3 regions of the Rhodococcus sp. Q genome follow, and region 1 is predicted to be linked to each of the others. Evidence: riboswitches for the same ligand, from Rfam matches in the RefSeq annotation. Region 1 holds a riboswitch; each other region holds the start of a gene.
The links. A riboswitch is a leader RNA that binds a small molecule or an ion and turns the genes downstream of it on or off. The one in region 1 is predicted to bind S-adenosylmethionine.
Positions count from the first base shown of each region.

Region 2: linked by a shared signal. The riboswitch ahead of FFS72_RS27055 (putative leader peptide) and the one ahead of FFS72_RS10185 (hypothetical protein) in region 1 are both predicted to bind S-adenosylmethionine.
Region 3: linked by a shared signal. The riboswitch ahead of FFS72_RS12080 (aminotransferase class V-fold PLP-dependent enzyme) and the one ahead of FFS72_RS10185 (hypothetical protein) in region 1 are both predicted to bind S-adenosylmethionine.

Region 1 is NZ_SCOY01000007.1:101,952-107,563, reverse strand. Features, by position in the region: gene glyA (serine hydroxymethyltransferase) at 1-1,199, opposite strand, end outside; gene FFS72_RS10190 (nuclear transport factor 2 family protein) at 1,391-1,849, shown strand; gene FFS72_RS10185 (hypothetical protein) at 1,803-2,198, opposite strand; SAM riboswitch class IV at 2,236-2,345, opposite strand; gene FFS72_RS10180 (DUF885 domain-containing protein) at 2,380-3,576, opposite strand; gene coaA (type I pantothenate kinase) at 3,683-4,615, shown strand; gene FFS72_RS10170 (isoprenyl transferase) at 4,687-5,454, opposite strand.
Region 2 is NZ_SCOY01000013.1:102,383-107,994, forward strand. Features, by position in the region: gene FFS72_RS14780 (LLM class flavin-dependent oxidoreductase) at 1-149, shown strand, start outside; gene FFS72_RS14785 (NtaA/DmoA family FMN-dependent monooxygenase) at 165-1,523, shown strand; gene FFS72_RS27125 (transposase) at 1,520-1,741, opposite strand; gene FFS72_RS14795 (TY-Chap domain-containing protein) at 2,225-3,268, shown strand; gene FFS72_RS14800 (hypothetical protein) at 3,446-3,811, opposite strand; SAM riboswitch class I at 3,805-3,897, shown strand; gene FFS72_RS27055 (putative leader peptide) at 3,923-4,123, shown strand; gene FFS72_RS14805 (ABC transporter substrate-binding protein) at 4,039-5,612, shown strand, end outside.
Region 3 is NZ_SCOY01000009.1:90,645-96,256, reverse strand. Features, by position in the region: gene FFS72_RS12090 (heme-dependent oxidative N-demethylase family protein) at 1-699, shown strand, start outside; gene FFS72_RS12085 (L,D-transpeptidase) at 750-1,970, opposite strand; SAM riboswitch class IV at 2,151-2,267, shown strand; gene FFS72_RS12080 (aminotransferase class V-fold PLP-dependent enzyme) at 2,319-3,599, shown strand; gene FFS72_RS27050 (putative leader peptide) at 3,610-3,702, shown strand; gene FFS72_RS12075 (hypothetical protein) at 3,752-4,369, shown strand; gene FFS72_RS12070 (YbaK/EbsC family protein) at 4,455-4,928, opposite strand; gene FFS72_RS12065 (hypothetical protein) at 4,977-5,612, opposite strand, start outside.

The sequences.
Region 1 (5,612 bases):
GCGAGCGCCGTCGCGATGATGTCGGCGACCTCGGTGAACTCGGCCTCGCCGAATCCGCGGGTGGCGAGCGCGGGGGTGCCGATGCGCAGGCCGGACGGGTTCATCGGCGGACGGGGGTCGAACGGAACAGCGTTGCGGTTGACGGTGATTCCGATCTCGTGCAGCAGATCTTCACCCTGCTGACCGTCGAGCGCGGAGTTGCGCAGGTCGACGAGGACCAGGTGGACGTCGGTGCCGCCTGTGAGGACGGAGATTCCGTTGCCCTCGACATCGGATCCGCCGAGGCGCTCGGCGAGGATCTTCGATCCGGCGAGGGTGCGCTCCTGGCGCTCCTTGAACTCCGGGGTGCCCGCGATCTTCATGGCGACGGCCTTCGCGGCGATCGCGTGCATCAGCGGCCCGCCCTGCTGGCCGGGGAACACGGCGGAGTTCAGCTTCTTCGCCCACTCCTGCTTTGCGAGGATCATGCCGGAGCGCGGACCGCCGAGGGTCTTGTGGACGGTGGTGGACACGACGTCGGCGTGCGGAACCGGCGACGGGTGCAGGCCCGCGGCGACGAGACCGGCGAAGTGCGCCATGTCGACCCACAGCTTTGCGCCGATCTCGTCGGCGATCGACCGGAACGCGGCGAAGTCGAGGTGGCGCGGGTAGGCGGACCAGCCGGCGATGAGCACCTGGGGACGCTCGGCGAGGGCGATCTCACGGACCTTGTCCATGTCGACGACGTGGGTGTCCTCCCGGACGCCGTAGGACGCGACCTCGTACAGCTTGCCGGAGAAGTTCAGCTTCATGCCGTGCGTGAGGTGCCCGCCGTGCGCGAGGTCCATGCCCATCAGCTTCTCGCCCGGGTTCATCAGCGCCATCAGCACCGCGGCGTTGGCCTGGGCGCCGGCGTGCGGCTGCACGTTCGCGAACTCGGCCCCGAAGACGGCCTTGGCGCGTTCCTTGGCGAGGTTCTCCACGACGTCGACGTGCTCGCAGCCGCCGTAGTAGCGACGCCCGGGGTAGCCCTCGGCGTACTTGTTGGTCAGGACGCTGCCCTGAGCCTGCAGGACGGCGCGCGGAACGAAGTTCTCCGACGCGATCATCTCGAGGGTGTCGCGCTGACGGGCCAGTTCGCCGTTCATTGCCGCGGCAACCTCGGGGTCGAGTTCGGCGAGCGAGGCATTGTTGACGTCGGTGCTGGGCACAGCGGTCATCGAGGGATCTCCAAGTGGAAGGCCGGGCAGGGGCAGCTCCATTCTAGGGCCAGGTCACCGGCACCCTGCCGCGGGTTCCCTGGAACGATGCCGCCGCCGTCCCGATCGCCGGGACAATGCCGCCGTAAGCGGCAGCGGACGCGCTTGGCTGTCCACCACGACGGAGTCCGCCACACCACCGGGAGCAACCGATGACCCTCGACGACCTGATCGCAGAACGCACGATCACCCGCGCCCTGACCCTGATCGCCCGGGCCATGGACGATCGCGACTGGGCGGCCCTCGACGACCTCACCGTTCCGGACATGACAGCGAACCTCGGCACCGGGGAGCTGGGAAGCCGTGCCGAGATGGTTGCGAGCATCCGCTCGTTCCTCGACGCCTGCGGTCCGACGCAGCACCTGCTCGGCAACGTCGTCGTCGATGTCGGCGGCGACACCGCTACCAGCCGCGCATACGTCTCCGACCTGCACCTCGGCACCGGTGACCGGTCGGGCGTCACGTTCCAGACACTCGGCGACTACCACGACAGCTGGGTCCGGCAGGGCGAGGCGTGGCTGCTGACGCGCCGCGTCAAGCTGGGCCGCGGGCACGTCGGCTCGTTCACTGTCCTCGGACCGGGCCCCGACGGCTGGTCGCCCCGCGGCTGACCGCACGATCGCACCCTTCGGCATCGGCCGGGTCGGCGAGGTTGAACAGGCTGTTCCGGCCGGGTTCGATCGGTACGGCGAGTGCGTGCCGGCGTGAATTCCAGCGGGCGAAACCGCCGGTGCGCCGCAATGCCGCCGCCAACCGGCGCGTGTCGTGATGCCAGCACTCCACCACGTCGTGGTGCGACTCCAGCCGGATCAGTCCGCCGCGCCGCACCGAGGCCAGCACGTCGACGGAGTCCCCGTTCTCCCAGCTCTTGCGTGCGTGAACGAAATGCACCCGATGTCCCGGTCCGTAGCTGGTGCAGTGGCGGTCGACGACCGGGATGTCGTGGGACAGGTTGCTCATGGGATCTCCCGAGTTACTCGGGCCGCCCGGAAATCCGGGGGCGCTCGTGCCGACACCGGGCGGTGCCAGCCACTTCGTCACCCGAGCCACCCGCGAGCGTGGGGTTGGCGGCCGTCCAGTCGGGGCTTGGCGACGGCACTCGTGAAGCAGCACCCAGTGTAGGCGACGCCGACGCCCGTGGTCAGCGCAGTGCGGACGGAATCAGCGGCTCGTCGAGGAGGCGCCGGAACAGGTCCGCACGTTCGATGTCGTCGCCCGCGCGTCCGAGCCAGGAGTCGAGCAACCGGTAGCCCTCGACGTACGTCGACGTGTACGCGCGCCAGAGCGGCGAGGACAGGAACCTCAGCGACTGCCTGGCGCGCTCCGGCGACGTGAGGTTCCACGTCTGCAGGAACTCCGCAACCTCGTCGTGGGAGCGTCCGCGGTCGTGCAGCAGCAGTGCCGCGTCCTGACGCACCCCGAGCAGCCCCGCCGACGCCGTCGACAGTGCCTCGGCGCGCTGACCGTCGAAGCGGAGGCCGAGGTCGGCGTAGATCTCCTCCGCCCACTTCCCCCAGCCTTGCCCCACGATCGCGCCGAGTGCATGGTCCGCGAGACCCTCTGCCATAAGGCACTGCGGGGTGTTGACCAGGAAGATCGTGTGCTCGACCTCGCCCGCGTCGACGAGGCCCGCCTCCTTGCGGCAGTGCTCGGTGTGATGACCCGGGTACGACTCGTGCGCGATCAGGTGCGGCAGGTGCGCCATGTGCTGCTTGAGGTCCGAGTTGATGGCGACCTTCGACCGGTAGTCGCCGAGGTAGTAGTTGAAACCCGACCACGGCTTGTCGCCGACCACTTCGTACTCGACGCGCTCGGTCTCGGGCAGCGGGTAGCGGGCGCGCACCAGGTCGCGGAGCGCCGACGAGAACGCCTCGACGCACTCAGCCAGTCGCTCGGGCGGAATCTCGTCGGCCGCGCGGTGCGCCTGCAACCGTTCCGCCAGCGGCCTGCTGCCGTCCCCGGCGAGCACCTCGTCCATCGCGCGATGCGCCGCACGGTAGTCGTCGACGGACCCCGGCTCGATCCGGACGTCGAAGTAGGCGTGCACCTCGTCGACGAAGCCGATCTCCTCGCCCGCGAACTTGCGTGCCGAGCATTCGAGGGCGCGCAGGTGCACATCCAGGAACTCGGCGCGATCCGCCGCGATCTCGACGTTGGACAGTTCGGACCGCAACTCCGCGGCACGACGGGCCAGCTGACGCGGCTCGGGCGGCGGCGCGTTCTCCACCTGCCGACGCAATTCGGGGTCGCCGGTGAAGGCGTCGACGAACCCGTCCTCGATTCGGTCGAAACCGAGCCCGAGCAGCAGATACTCGCGAACGAAGGTGGTGGCGTCCATACCTGTGCACCCTAGTGGCCGGACCCGACGCAGCATCGGACTGTGTGGGCGAGCACAATCCACCTATGCAGATCGAGGCGATGCAGATCGAGGCCGGGGCGCGCGAATGGCGAGGGTGAGCGAAAGCAGCCCGTACGTCGAGTTCGACCGGAAGCAGTGGAGGACACTGCGCAAGGCGACGCCGCTCGTGCTCACGGAGGAAGAACTCCAGGGCATGCGGGGCCTCGGCGAGCAGATCGACCTCGACGAGGTCGCAGAGGTGTACCTGCCGCTGTCGCGACTGATCCACCTCCAGGTCGCCGCACGGCAGCGCCTGTTCGCCGCGACCGCGACCTTCCTCGGGGAGAAGCACCCGGATCGTCAGGTGCCGTTCGTGATCGGTGTCGCAGGTTCCGTCGCCGTCGGCAAGTCCACGACGGCGCGCGTCCTCCAGGCGCTGCTCGCGCGGTGGGAACACCACCCTCGTGTCGACCTGGTGACGACCGACGGCTTCCTGTACTCGACGGCGGAGTTGACGCGCCGCGGCATCATGCACCGCAAGGGCTTTCCGGAAAGCTACGACCGCCGCAAGCTGCTCCGCTTCGTCACCGAGGTGAAGTCCGGCGCCGAAGAGGTTGCGGCACCGGTCTATTCACACCGGTCCTACGATGTCATCCCCGGCCAGTACCACCTGATCCGACAGCCCGACATCCTGATCCTCGAAGGCCTCAACGTCCTGCAGACGGGGCCGCGGCTCATGGTCTCCGACCTGTTCGACTTCTCGATCTACGTCGACGCGAAGGTCGAGGACATCGAGCGCTGGTACATCAAACGCTTCCTGGCACTGCGCAAGACGTCGTTCGCGGACCCGCAGGCCCACTTCCACCACTACTCGAACCTCTCGGACGAGCACGCCACGATCGCCGCCGAGGACATCTGGAATTCGATCAACCGCCCCAACCTGGTGGAGAACATCCTGCCGACTCGTCCGCGCGCAACCCTGGTGCTGCGCAAGGACGCCGACCACTCCATCAACCGGCTGCGGCTGCGCAAGCTCTGAGGCGGCTCCGCCGCAGGTGCGCGAGTGCGGTGGTCCCGGCCGCCTGACTCACGCACCGAGCGGGTCGGCGCCTACGTGCCGAAACGGCGGTGCCGTGCCGCGTAGTCCCGCAGGGCACGGAGGAAATCGACCCGCCGGAACTCCGGCCAGTACGCCTCGGTGAACCAGATCTCCGAGTACGCGCTCTGCCACAGCAGGAACCCGGACAACCGCTGCTCGCCGGACGTGCGGATCACCAGATCCGGATCGGGTTGCCCGGACGTGTAGAGATGCCCGTCGATCGCCTCGACGGTGATCGCGTCGACCAGCTCGGGACCGTCGACGCCTTCGGCCTGCTTCTGCCGCACCAACGAGCGGACCGCGTCGGCGATCTCCTGGCGCCCGCCGTACCCGACCGCGACGTTGACGTGCGTGCCGGTGCGGCCCGCCGTGCGGTCGGCGGCTTCGCGCAGTCGGCGGGCGGAGTCCTCGGGCAGGAGATCGAGGGTGCCGACGATCTTCACGGACCAATTCTGATCAGGTCCGGAGATCTCCTCGACAACGTCGGTGATGATCTCGATGAGGGTGTCGAGTTCCTCGGGGTCGCGGCGCAGGTTCTCGGTGGAGAGCAGATAGATCGTCGCCATCTCGATGCCGGTCTCGTCACACCAGGTCAGCAGTTCGGCGATCTTGAGCGCACCCATCCGGTGACCGTGCGCGACGTCGGTGAACCCGTTCTCCCGCGCCCAGCGGCGGTTGCCGTCGCACATGACGGCGACGTGCCGGGGTCGCTGCATACCGTCGAGCTGCCCGGTGAGGCGCCGCTCGTAGAGGCTGTACAGCAGGTCGGAGGGCTTCACCTGGACATCACCACGGGAGGTCACATTACGCCCGGCCCTTGCCTCCGCGTCGCGCACCGGTGTTCTCGTGAGGAGCGCGACATTCGACGGCACCGTCGGCCGACTCCGTGCGGGGTACAGTGGCCGGGATTCATAACCTACGGTTCCGTAGGTTATGG
Region 2 (5,612 bases), on a different contig from region 1:
TGGACGACCTCGATGCAGTGACCACGACGCTGATTCCGGAACTGCAGCGGCGCGGACTGTTCCGCACCGAGTACCCCGACACGTCGCTGCGCGGACTGCTCGCACTGCCGACCGCCGTACCCAACCGCTACGGCGCCCCCGCAGCCTGAACTCAGGAGAGACCCATGAGCACAGCCAAGAAGCAGGTCATCCTCGGCGCATATCTGGGCGGCGTCAACCACCACACCGCCTGGTGGCATCCGGATGCAGGCAGTCAGATTGCTTTCGACTCCTTCGAACACACCGCCCTGACTGCCGAGCGCGGAAAGTTCGACTTCTTCTTTCTCGCCGAAGGTCTCGCGTTGCGAGAACGTGCCGGTGAGGTCTTCGACCAGGACGTCATCGGGCGTCCCGACACCTTGACGGTCCTCGCGTCGCTCGCCGCGGTCACCGAGCACCTGGGCCTCGCGGGCACCATCAACGCCACCTTCAACGAGCCCTATGAGCTGGCACGGCAGTTCGCCACCCTGGACCGGTTGTCCGGCGGCCGCGCCGCATGGAACGTCGTCACCTCCTTCGACGCGTTCACCGGCCAGAACTTCCGGCGCGGCGGATTCCTGCCGCACTCGCAGCGGTACGTCCGCGCGGACGAGGCAGTCGAAGCAGTGCGGAAGCTGTGGGATTCGTGGCGGGACGACGACATCGTGGCCGACCCGGTGACCGGCCGGTTCCTGAGCCGTCCTGATGCAGGCGCCTTCGAGTTCCGCGGCAGCCAGTTCGACATCGGCGGGCGCTTCACGGTGCCCCGCAGCCCGCAGGGCCGGCCGGTACTCCTCCAGGCGGGAGTGTCGCCGCAGGGGCGCGACTTCGCCGCCGCCAACGCCGACGCGATCTTCTCGCCATACGGAAGCCTGCCCGAGGCGTCGGAGTACTACCGGGACGTCAAGGGGCGCGCGGTCGCCGCGGGTCGCAGTCCCGACGACCTCAAGATCCTGCCGTCGGCGAGTTTCGTGATCGGTGACAGCGAAGCCGACGCCCGAGAGAAGTACCTCGACATCCGTGACCAACAGGTCACCGGGCAGACGGCACTGATCCTGCTCGAACAGCTGTGGAACAGAGACCTGTCGGCATACGACCCGGACGGGCCGATCCCGGACATCGACCCCGATCCGGAGGCGCCGCCGATCATCCAGGGTCGCGCGTTCATCCACCAGGACCGGTTCGACACCGTCGCGAAGCTGCGTGCCGTGTCGGAGGCGAAGAAGCTCACACTGCGGGAGACCGTCGCAGACCAGTTCGAACGCGGCCCGATCGTGGGTACCGCAGCGCAGATCGCCGAACAGATCGACACGTTCGTCCAGAGCAACGGCTCGGATGGGTTCATCATCGGATCACATCTCGTGCCAACGGGTCTCGACGGGTTCGTGGACCAGGTCGTGCCACTGCTCCAGGACCGAGGGGCCCTGCGTACCGAATACAGTGGCTCGACGCTCCGCGACAATCTGGGCTTGCCGATTCCGGCGAACCCCGTCCCCGTCGGCTAGAGAGTGTCTCCTGATCGGCGAGGTCGCTTGAGCCAAGTGCACACCGCCGACAGGAGCACGCCAGCTCGGTGGGTGAGGGCGAGCTTGTCATAGCGCGCGGCCAACCCACGCCACTGCTTGAGAGCAGCGAAGGAGCGCTCGACGACATTGCGGCCCTTGTATTTTTCCGCAGGCCCGGTTGAATCTCGAGGAGTGAGCCTTGTCGCCGAGTACCGCATCGGACCGGGTTCGAGGCCGGCCCGCTACCGATCCGCGGGACGACAGGCAGTCCATCAGATACGCGAACACCGGCGAGGCGCCTGCCCGACCTGGCCCGACGAGCACCACCAGCGGTCGCCCGTTCCCATCGGAAAGCTGGTGGATCTTCGTTCCCAGGTCGCCGCGTGAACGGCCGAGTCCACCGACACCGTCCAGTCGATGTCACCGGCCGCGTCGGGCTGCGCCGGCAGGACCGTCAGGATTTCGCCTCAGGTGCCGTCACCGGCGTAACGGCGGTGACGTTGTAGCGCTCCGATTCTCGTCACCAGACCGCAATCGTTACCGAACGATCGGTATGCGGCAATGTAGTGCGTTCGACAGTCTGGAGATTGTCGCCCTGCTGCCGAGGCGGATGGTTTGTCGGCGGCGGAAACGTACGTGTCGGGGCGTGTCGGTAGGTTTGTCGGGAGGTTGTCGGGAGGTTTCGGAAACGGGGAGTGGTTGTGGCTGATGACGTTTGGACCAGTCTGTTTGAGGACATCCAACTGGTGCTGTACCCGGACTGGGATAACAACGAGACGCTGATTTCGCCGACGAATGGCGACAGCCTTCAGTTGCGCGACACGTTGACCGGGCAGCGGATCCTGTTCAGGGAGGATGACAAAGGACTTGACATCAGGGTGACGGTGCCCGAGGAACCGGTGACGGCTGCCCGATTGCGGGCGGTGATCCAGTCGCAGCGGACCACGTTGTTTTCCATGGTCCGTGACCGTGAGTCCGGTCGTATGGTGCCACTCGACGAGCCGTTGTGGACGCCTGTCGACATCAGTATCGGCCGCGATCACGACGTCGATCACGGGGGCCGGCGTGTCGAGGAGTATCCGCGGGAGTGGAGAACGGGATGGCGCCACACCGCCGACGACCAACGACACGTGATCGCCGGTGCAATCGTCGCGGTGTTGCATGACGGATTGGGTACGACTCCTGACCGGCTCCGTGTCAGCTCTTACGACAACTTCGGCCCCACCGACACACAGGCTGTGGGCGAGGTCGCTTCCGACCGTCCGACGTTGTCCGGCCTTCCGGCACGGTGCGCAGGGTGGGACGAGTTCGTCACGCGGTTCGAGTGGGTTCTGGCGACTTTGCCGTGGCTGGGCGTTGTCATCCTGGATGTTCCTCGACAAGGACCGGGCAATCAGTTCGTGCAGTTCCACAACTCCGGTGGTGACATCGACAGCGAGTGTATGTTCTGGGATCGGGCAGGATCGGATCTGAAGGAAATCGACCGGTTGATGGGCGTTCTCGGGTGGCGGTGGGCGCCTGATCATCTCGGGGCTGTCGACGCGCCGATCTGGCTGGGCCCGCCGACCGGAAGGGACACCACATATCCCACCATGCACGAACTGGCCGTTCGAACAATGGTGACCTTGCGCGACGTCGCTGGAGTGGCTCACCCCAACGAGCTTGCTTTCAAGGCATTCTCGAATTTCCAGGGCGTCGACGACATGTCGTACGTGGGTGCGGAACTCGGTATCGCCCCGGCCTGAGGACCAGGTAGCCATCTTCACCAATAGCCGCGGGACTGCAATCGGCACATCTACCTGACGGCCGAAGACGTAGGAATCCGACCCACAGTGGGGCACCGCCTCTCGGCGGTGTGCACCTGGCTCAAGTGCCTCGCGAATCAGGAGACGTGCTCTAGGTCGACCGCCTCGGCGGGCCCGTCACGCCGTTGGTGTGACGGGGCTTTCGTCGGCGTTGTGCGACTCGATGTCGCGGCGTTTGACGAGCAGAACGATGGCGAGCACCGGACAGACCAGGATCGGTGCGAACACGCCCAGGTAGGACTGCTGATCGAGCAGGATCATCGAACCGCTGATCAGCGCGAAGTCGAAGAGTCCGTGCAGGACCGAGTTCAGCGCGTTGCTGCCCGATACCCGGCGCGTGAGGTCGAAGAAGTACCCGGCGAGGCTGACCAGGATCGCTTGCGGCCTCGAACAGCCCTGTCGTGTCCGTGAGAAGAGTTGCGATCGTGATGACGCAAAGGGTTCGCCCCGTACGCCGTGATCGCTAGCGTGTGAAACGACCATCCAGAGCGACCGAGAGACCCGGATCGACGACGTCGCAGCAACCCCCTGTGGACAGGTGAGGGTGCTACTGCCGGGAACGATGGAGGAAGTGGCGTGATCGGTGAGGGCCTGGTGACCGCATGGTCGCGGCTGCACATCGACCTGTGCCGGGTCTCGGCGGACTTCTGTCACTCGTCGACCTCTCTGGGTTCGAACAGCCTTCCCCTTCCTCAGATCATGGAGCCTCGGTGTCCTTCTCGTTCACTTCCTCGGCTGCGCGACGTCGCGCAGCGCTCGCAGTCGTCGCATCGGCTGCGCTCACCGCCGGACTGACAGCGTGCGGGTCGGCCGATACGACCGACTCGTCGGCCGGTGCCGGTGCCCCGCAGGCGGGCGGGACCCTGCGTTACGGCCTCTCGGGCGCGCCGACGTGTGCGGACCCCGCCCAGTCCGGTTCGAACCAGACCATCTATGTGGCACGGCAGGTTGTGGACTCGCTCACCGACCAGGATCCCGAGACCGGTGCACTGACGCCGTGGCTCGCCGAGAGTTGGGACGTGAGCGGTGACGCGACGTCCTTCACCTTCCACCTTCGTGACGGGGTGACGTTCAGCGACGGGACACCGTTCACCGCGGACTCCGTGAAGAAGAACTTCGACGCGATTCTCGGCACTCTGACGCCGGCGAAGGCGGCGCTCGGCGCGAGCTACCTGTCGGGGTACACCGGCTCCACTGTCGTCGACCCGCGCACCGTGCAGGTGAACTTCGCGGCACCGAACGCCCAGTTCCTGCAGGCCACGTCGACAGTGCAGCTCGGGTTCCTGTCCGACAAGGACATCGCGAAGTCCGCCGAGCAGCGCTGCGCGGGCGACCTGTCCGGCACCGGACCGTTCGTGTACGAGAGCTACGTCCAGGACAAGTCGGCGACCCTCGCCAAGCGCACCGGATATGCGTGGGGCTCCGACGTGTTCGCGCACGAGGGCGAGGCGTACCTCGACAAGATCGAGTTCACCATCGTCCCCGAGTCCGGGGTACGCAGCGGCTCGCTCGCGTCGGGCCAGCTCGATGCGGTCTCCGACGCGCTTCCGCAGGACGTGCCGCAGATCGAGGGCGCGGGTGGACGCATCCTCACCACCTCGAACCCCGGCATTCCCTTCGGTTTCCAGCCCAACGTGACCCGCGGAGTCCTCGCCGACCCGGCTGTTCGGGCCGCGCTCGTACCGGCGATCAATCGGCAGGAGCTTGTCGACACGGTCCTCGGGCCCGACTTCACGCCCGCGACGAGCACTCTCGCGTCCCGCACACCCGACTACGTCGCCCTCGACGACGTCACCTACGACCCGGACGCCGCGAAGAAGATCCTGGCCGATGCGGGCTGGGTGCCCGGACCGGACGGGATTCGCGCCAAGGACGGCACACCGCTGAGCTTCTCGGTGACGTTCAGTTCCGTGTTCGCCGGAAACCAGGCGATTCTCGAGCTCGTGCAGCAGCAGCTGCGCCAGGTCGGTGTCGACCTGCGTCTCGACCTGGTGTCGACCGCCGAGCAGACCGCCCGGCAGGGAACCAAGGACTACGACTCCACCTACTACAACAGCACCCGTGCCGACGGTGACATCCTGCGGACCGCCTTCGGTATCGAGGGACGGAACCTCAACGCGCGCGGACCGATCCCCGAGTTGGACGAGGTGCTGGCCGCTCAACTGCGGACGACCGATCCGCAGCAGCGCGGCGAGCTGATCGAACGGGCCCAGCAGCTGATCCTCGACAACGGCCTGTGGCTGCCCACCGTCGAGTTGTCCCAGGCCATCGGCGCCGTCGGTAC
Region 3 (5,612 bases), on a different contig from region 1:
TTCTCCCTCGCCCGGGACGGCGACCGATGGCATTGGCACAACGGCGAACTCGGATGGGATCAGTCCTTCGCTATCGGGGTCGCCGACAGTCTGCCCGAGCCGCCACTGCGGTACATCGGAAGGCAGGTCCAGGAGGACGTCGTCCTTCTCGACCAGCGTGAGGGCGCACTGTGGGGTGACGCCGGGCTGGTCACCTTCGCCGCCGACTGGTCGCTGCGGTTCGACGTCGGGATGAGCTTCCTGCAGATCCACGGACCCGTTCCCCGCGTCCACGAGGAGGGCGTCATTCCGCGGGCGCAACAGTTCCTGATGGGACTGCAAGCGGGACAACGGTATCGGCGCACCAACTGGACGCTGACCGTGGACCGCAGGCTCGACACCGCCACCGAGACCTACCCCGACTGGGGTCGCGACCGGCGTCTGCTCGGGGAAGGCCCGTTGGCCGACGTCGGACGACGCCTGCACCTGCGAGTCGAGGTGCAGCACCTCATCCGCCTCGGCGCGTCCAATGCCATTCTGTTCCTCATTCGCACCCACCTGCTGCCGTTCGAGGACGTCGCGTTGGTTCCCGAATGGGCGCAGCGACTTCACGACATCCTCGTCGAACTGCCCGACGACATGGCCGACTACAAGGGCATCGCCCGCACCCGAGGACCCGGAATCGACTGGCTCCGTGCCCATACTGGGGTGATCGCATGAGTATCGGATTCGACCACCTCCAGGGCGCAAGCGATCCCAACGGGCAGTGCCTACAACGCGCTGCCCGCGAGCCACTGGTCCCAGGGAAGACTCCAGTCGCCGTTCTGCCACACCTCGAGCGGTGCGCCGCCGGTGTTACGGACCTCGACGACGTCGCCCGGCTGCGAGAAGGTGAAGAACCACTGCGCGTTCTCGGGATTGAGGTTGAGGCAGCCGTGTGAGGTGTTGGTGTTGCCCTGCGCCCACACGCTCGACGCCAGCTCGTGCAGGTAGATGCCGTCGGAGCTGATCCGCGTGGCCCAGTTGATCGTCTCCTTGTATCCGAGCCGCGAATTGATCGGCAGCCCGTACGTCGACGAGTCCATGATCACCGGGTTCGCCTTGTCCATCACCGTGTAGACCCCTGGTTGCGTCCAGAACGACAGCGTCGTGTCGCCGATCGTCTCCGTGCCACCCATTCCCATCGACGTCGGCATCTCCCGAACCAGCTGGCCGTTCTCGTAGACGGTCACCATCTTGGTGTTGTCGTCGGCGATCGAGACGTGGGAGTCGCCGATCCGGAAGGACACCGCCTCGTCCTGCTCGCCGTACAGGCCGTTGCCGAGATCGGTGCCGTAGACCTTCGCGTCGACCGACACCGTCGTGCCGGGCGCGTAGTACTGCTGTGGACGCCAGTGCGCGTTCTGGTCGTCGACCCAGAACCACGAGCCCTGGACCGGTGGATTCGTCGTCACCGTCATCGCCTTCTCCGCGGCGGCGCGGTCCCCGATCGGCTCGTCGAAATGCCCGACGACGACCAGTCCGACGCCGTAGCTGCCGCCGTCGACGAGGGACTGCCCGCCGGTGGTGTTCAGGTAGAGGCGGGTCTGGTTGTTCGGGGTCACGGTGGTGAACGTGGCGTCCCGAGACGTCGCGACGCCGCGGCCGTCGACCGCCTGCGCCGCCAGGTCGTACGTCTTCCCGTAGCCGAGAGGCTCGCCCGGTTTCCACGACGTCTCGTCCGGCGTGGTGATGCCCTCGATCACCTTGCCCTCCGGGTTGGTGAGCGTGACCGATGTCAGTGACCCGTCCGCCACGTCGACGGTGATCGGGCTGAGCGGGTCCACCGGCGCCGTGAGGTCGGCGGGGGTGAAGGTGATCGTCGCGTCGGACTCCTGCGAGCCCGACGCGGTCGAACCGGACGAGTCGGAGCCGCCGGAGCATCCGGCCACCAACACGACCGCTGCGACTGCAGCCGCGAGGGCGATGGACTTTCGACGAAGATTCGGCACGAGACGCCTCCCAGGTTCGAACTGTCCGACCAGCCTATAGACGGACCGTGAACAGGTGTTTTCCGCTGGTGGGCGGGCTCGCGACCGGCGCGCTCGGACGCGGGGGAGTGATGGAGGTCACCGAGGAGCCCCGGAGCTTCGGGTTGACAGCCGCTCGGCAAGGCTGCCATTCTCGCTGCAGGTTATGAGTGCCAGCGCTTAGCCCCGGCTTGCTGGCCGGCAACCCTCCACCGCGGTGGGGTGCCCCGGGTGACGACCTGGCCGTGAATCCAACACCGGACACGGCAAGCGCGGACTCGATGCACAACCACCTCACGCACGGGTCCCTGAGTTTCAAGGGATGACGCCATGACCGCAGTTCTGGAATCCACCGCCTGTGCCGACCTCTCGGCCAATGAAAATGCCTGCGACACTGCCGCTTTCGCTCCCGTGTGCGGATCCGACCTCGTCGCCCCGCTCGCCGACGGCACCACCGCCACCTACGCGAACTTCGACTACGCGGCCAGCGCTCCCGCACTGACCGCGGTCGCGGAAACCGTGCAGAACCTGCTGCCCTTCTACGCCAGCGTCCACCGCGGCGCGGGCTTCGCATCGCAGGTGTGCACCGAGCGGTACGAGGGTGCGCGCGGCGTCGTCGCGAACTTCGTCGGAGCCCGTGAGGACGACGTCGTCGTGTTCACCCGCAACACCACCGACGCCCTCAACCTGCTGGCCTCCTGCGTGCCCGGCGACACCGTCGTCCTCGACATCGAGCACCACGCAAACCTGTTGCCCTGGAACCGGAATGGTGCCCGGGTCGTGCGGTCCGCCGATACGATCGAGGAGACCATCCAGCGGATCGTCGCCGAGCTCTGCACGCGCCCCGCCGCGCTGCTCGCCGTCACCGGGGCGTCGAACGTCACCGGTGAGGTCCTGCCGATCGCCCGCCTCGCCCGCATCGCGCACGAGTGTGGTGCGCGCATCGTCGTCGACGGCGCCCAGCTGCTGCCGCATCGTCGCGTCGACATCGCCGAACTCGGCGTCGACTACCTCGTCTTCTCCGGGCACAAGCTGTACGCACCGTTCGGTGCCGGCGCCCTCGTCGGCCGCGCAGACTGGCTCGACGCCGCCGAGCCGTACCTGGCGGGCGGCGGCGCCACCAAGAACGTCGACCTCGACGACGTCCAGTGGGCCACCGCGCCGCAGCGGCACGAGGCGGGCACCCCGAACGTTCTCGGTGCCGTCGCCATCGCCGCGGCATGCGAGGCGCTCGCCGGATTCGACGCCGACGAGGCCGAGCTCCACGAGCGGATTCTGTGCGACCGGCTCACGGTCGGACTCTCCGACATCGACGGCGTCGAGATCCTGCGGATCTGGCCCGACTCGCCGGACGCGGTCGGCATCGTCACCTTCACCGTTGCGGGCGCACAGCCCCGCGAGGTCGCGACGTTCCTGTCCGACGGGTACGGCATCGGTGTGCGCGACGGCCGCTTCTGCGCTCACCCGCTCCTCGCCCGTCTCGGGCACGTCGAGGGGGCCGTTCGTGCCAGCCTCGGACTCGGCAGCAGCAGTGGCGACGTCGACCGGTTGGTCTCCGCCATCGCGGATTTCGTTCGTGAGCGCGCGACGACCTCCGCAGCGGGACGCTAGTATCGGGCGCATGACTTCGGAAGCGGCAGAGACGATCGGCGGCCAGTGGTGCCGCAGGCATGTCGATCTGTGCCGCACCGCGTCGGGCATCTGTCCGGTCTGAGTACCACCTCGACCGCCCCGATCATCCCCGTCACATTCCGAGGACAGTCATGTCTGCTTCCTTCTCGAACCCGTCGTCCAGGCCGCTGCACGTGGCCGTCGAACTCTCCGGTGCCGGGCGTCACCCGGCTGCGGCCGCCCACACCGACTTCCGAATTCCGCTCGGCCTCAGCGACTACTGGGTCGAACTGACGTCGTCGACCCTCGACCTCGCGGGCGACCCCGACTCCGTTGTCAGGATTCGTGCGCACGACCTGGGGGAAGCGCAGCGTCGGCGTGACGTCTCCCGGGCCCGCGCCGAACGCGACGGCCGCGATCCCGATTCCGTTGCCGTTCTGCTCGACGTCGAGGTGCTCCTCGCCGACGACCATCGCGGGGCCCGACGCGAACTTGCCCGGCTCGACGCGGGACTGCGTGAACCTCGTGTGCCGGAATCGATCTCGTACGTCGGCACTGCGTCCGGGCTGGTGGGTCTGCTCGCGGACATCCGGGCCGCGGGTGTCGCGGACGGCGTCACCCTGCTCCCGCTCGTTCTGCCGCAGGTGCTCGACCGGGTCGTCGACGACGTCCTACCGGTGCTGCACGAGCAGGGGGTGACCCGGCCGTCGACGGTCCTGGGCGAGATCCTCGGCCGGTTCGGCCTCACCGCCCGCGCCCTCGCCTCCTGACCTCCGCTTCGACCCCTCGGGGTGAGGGGAACGCTTGCCCGGTCCGACCGTCTTCGGGTTCCCCTGACACCGAGGGGTGTGGTGCTCAGTCGACGTCGATGGGCAGGCCCGCGGTGATGCGGACCAACTCGCGGAAGGTCGTTCGGAACACCGCGTCGGGGCGGCCGCCGGCCGCCCACAGTTCCGGATACGCCTCGAGGGAGGCATCGACGTAGGTGGACAGGTTCGTCGGATGGCCGACCGGGGCAACCCCGCCGAGCGGTTGCCCGGTCACCTCACGCACGAGCGACGCGGGCGCTCGCGTCAACGTCCCCTCGAGACGTTTACCGGTGCGCTCGGTGTCCACCTGATGAGCTCCGGAGACGAGCAGCACGACGGGTTCGTCGTCGAGCAGGAACACCAGCGACTTCGTGATCGCGCCGATGTCGACGCCGAGGACCGCGGCCGCCTCCGCCGCGGTGTGGGTCGGCTGGTCCAGCGTGGCCACCACCCCGTGGTGGCCCCGCGCGATCAGCGTCCTCGCGACGTTCGCCGCGTCCGGATGCAGTGTCCTCGCCATGACCCACCATAGGACGTGAGAGGCACCGCTCGCTCGGCGAAACGTTCGTCAGGCGGAACGTGTCCGGCGAGATCGGGCGGCGGTGAATCCGAACACGGCCGCGAGCCCGGCGACCGCGTACACGACCAGCGTCACGGTCGGCTGCCCGAGCCCGGTTCCGTGGAAGTACACGATGCTGCGCACACCCTCCGTTCCGGCTCCCGGCGTGATCCACCGGCCGATCGCGGCGTAGAACGAGGGCAGCACATTCGACCCGAATGCCCCTCCTGCGCTGGGATTTCCGAGCACGACGAAGATCAGGATCGCCAGCGGGACGGCCAGGATTCCGATCGCCGCCCGCAGCCCCATGGTGAACATGCCGGTCGCGAACACCACTCCCGCACCCAGCAGGGACAGGGGCAGCAGATGCCCGGTGAACGTGCCGAGGATGTTCGTGGCGATGAGCGCGCCGAGGAATCCCGACACCAGCGCGTACGCGGCCATGAGCGCCGTGTGCACACCCGCTTCGCGCAGCGTCCTCGGTGCCCCGATGAGCAGGCCGATCGCGGCTGCCAGCAGGTATCCGCCGACCACCCAGCCGATCGACAGGTAGAACCCGGACAGGCCACGGTTGTCGTGCGCCCCGACGGGTACGTCGTCGCGGACCACGAACTCCCGGCCCATGTCCGCTGTCGCGGAGGTGAA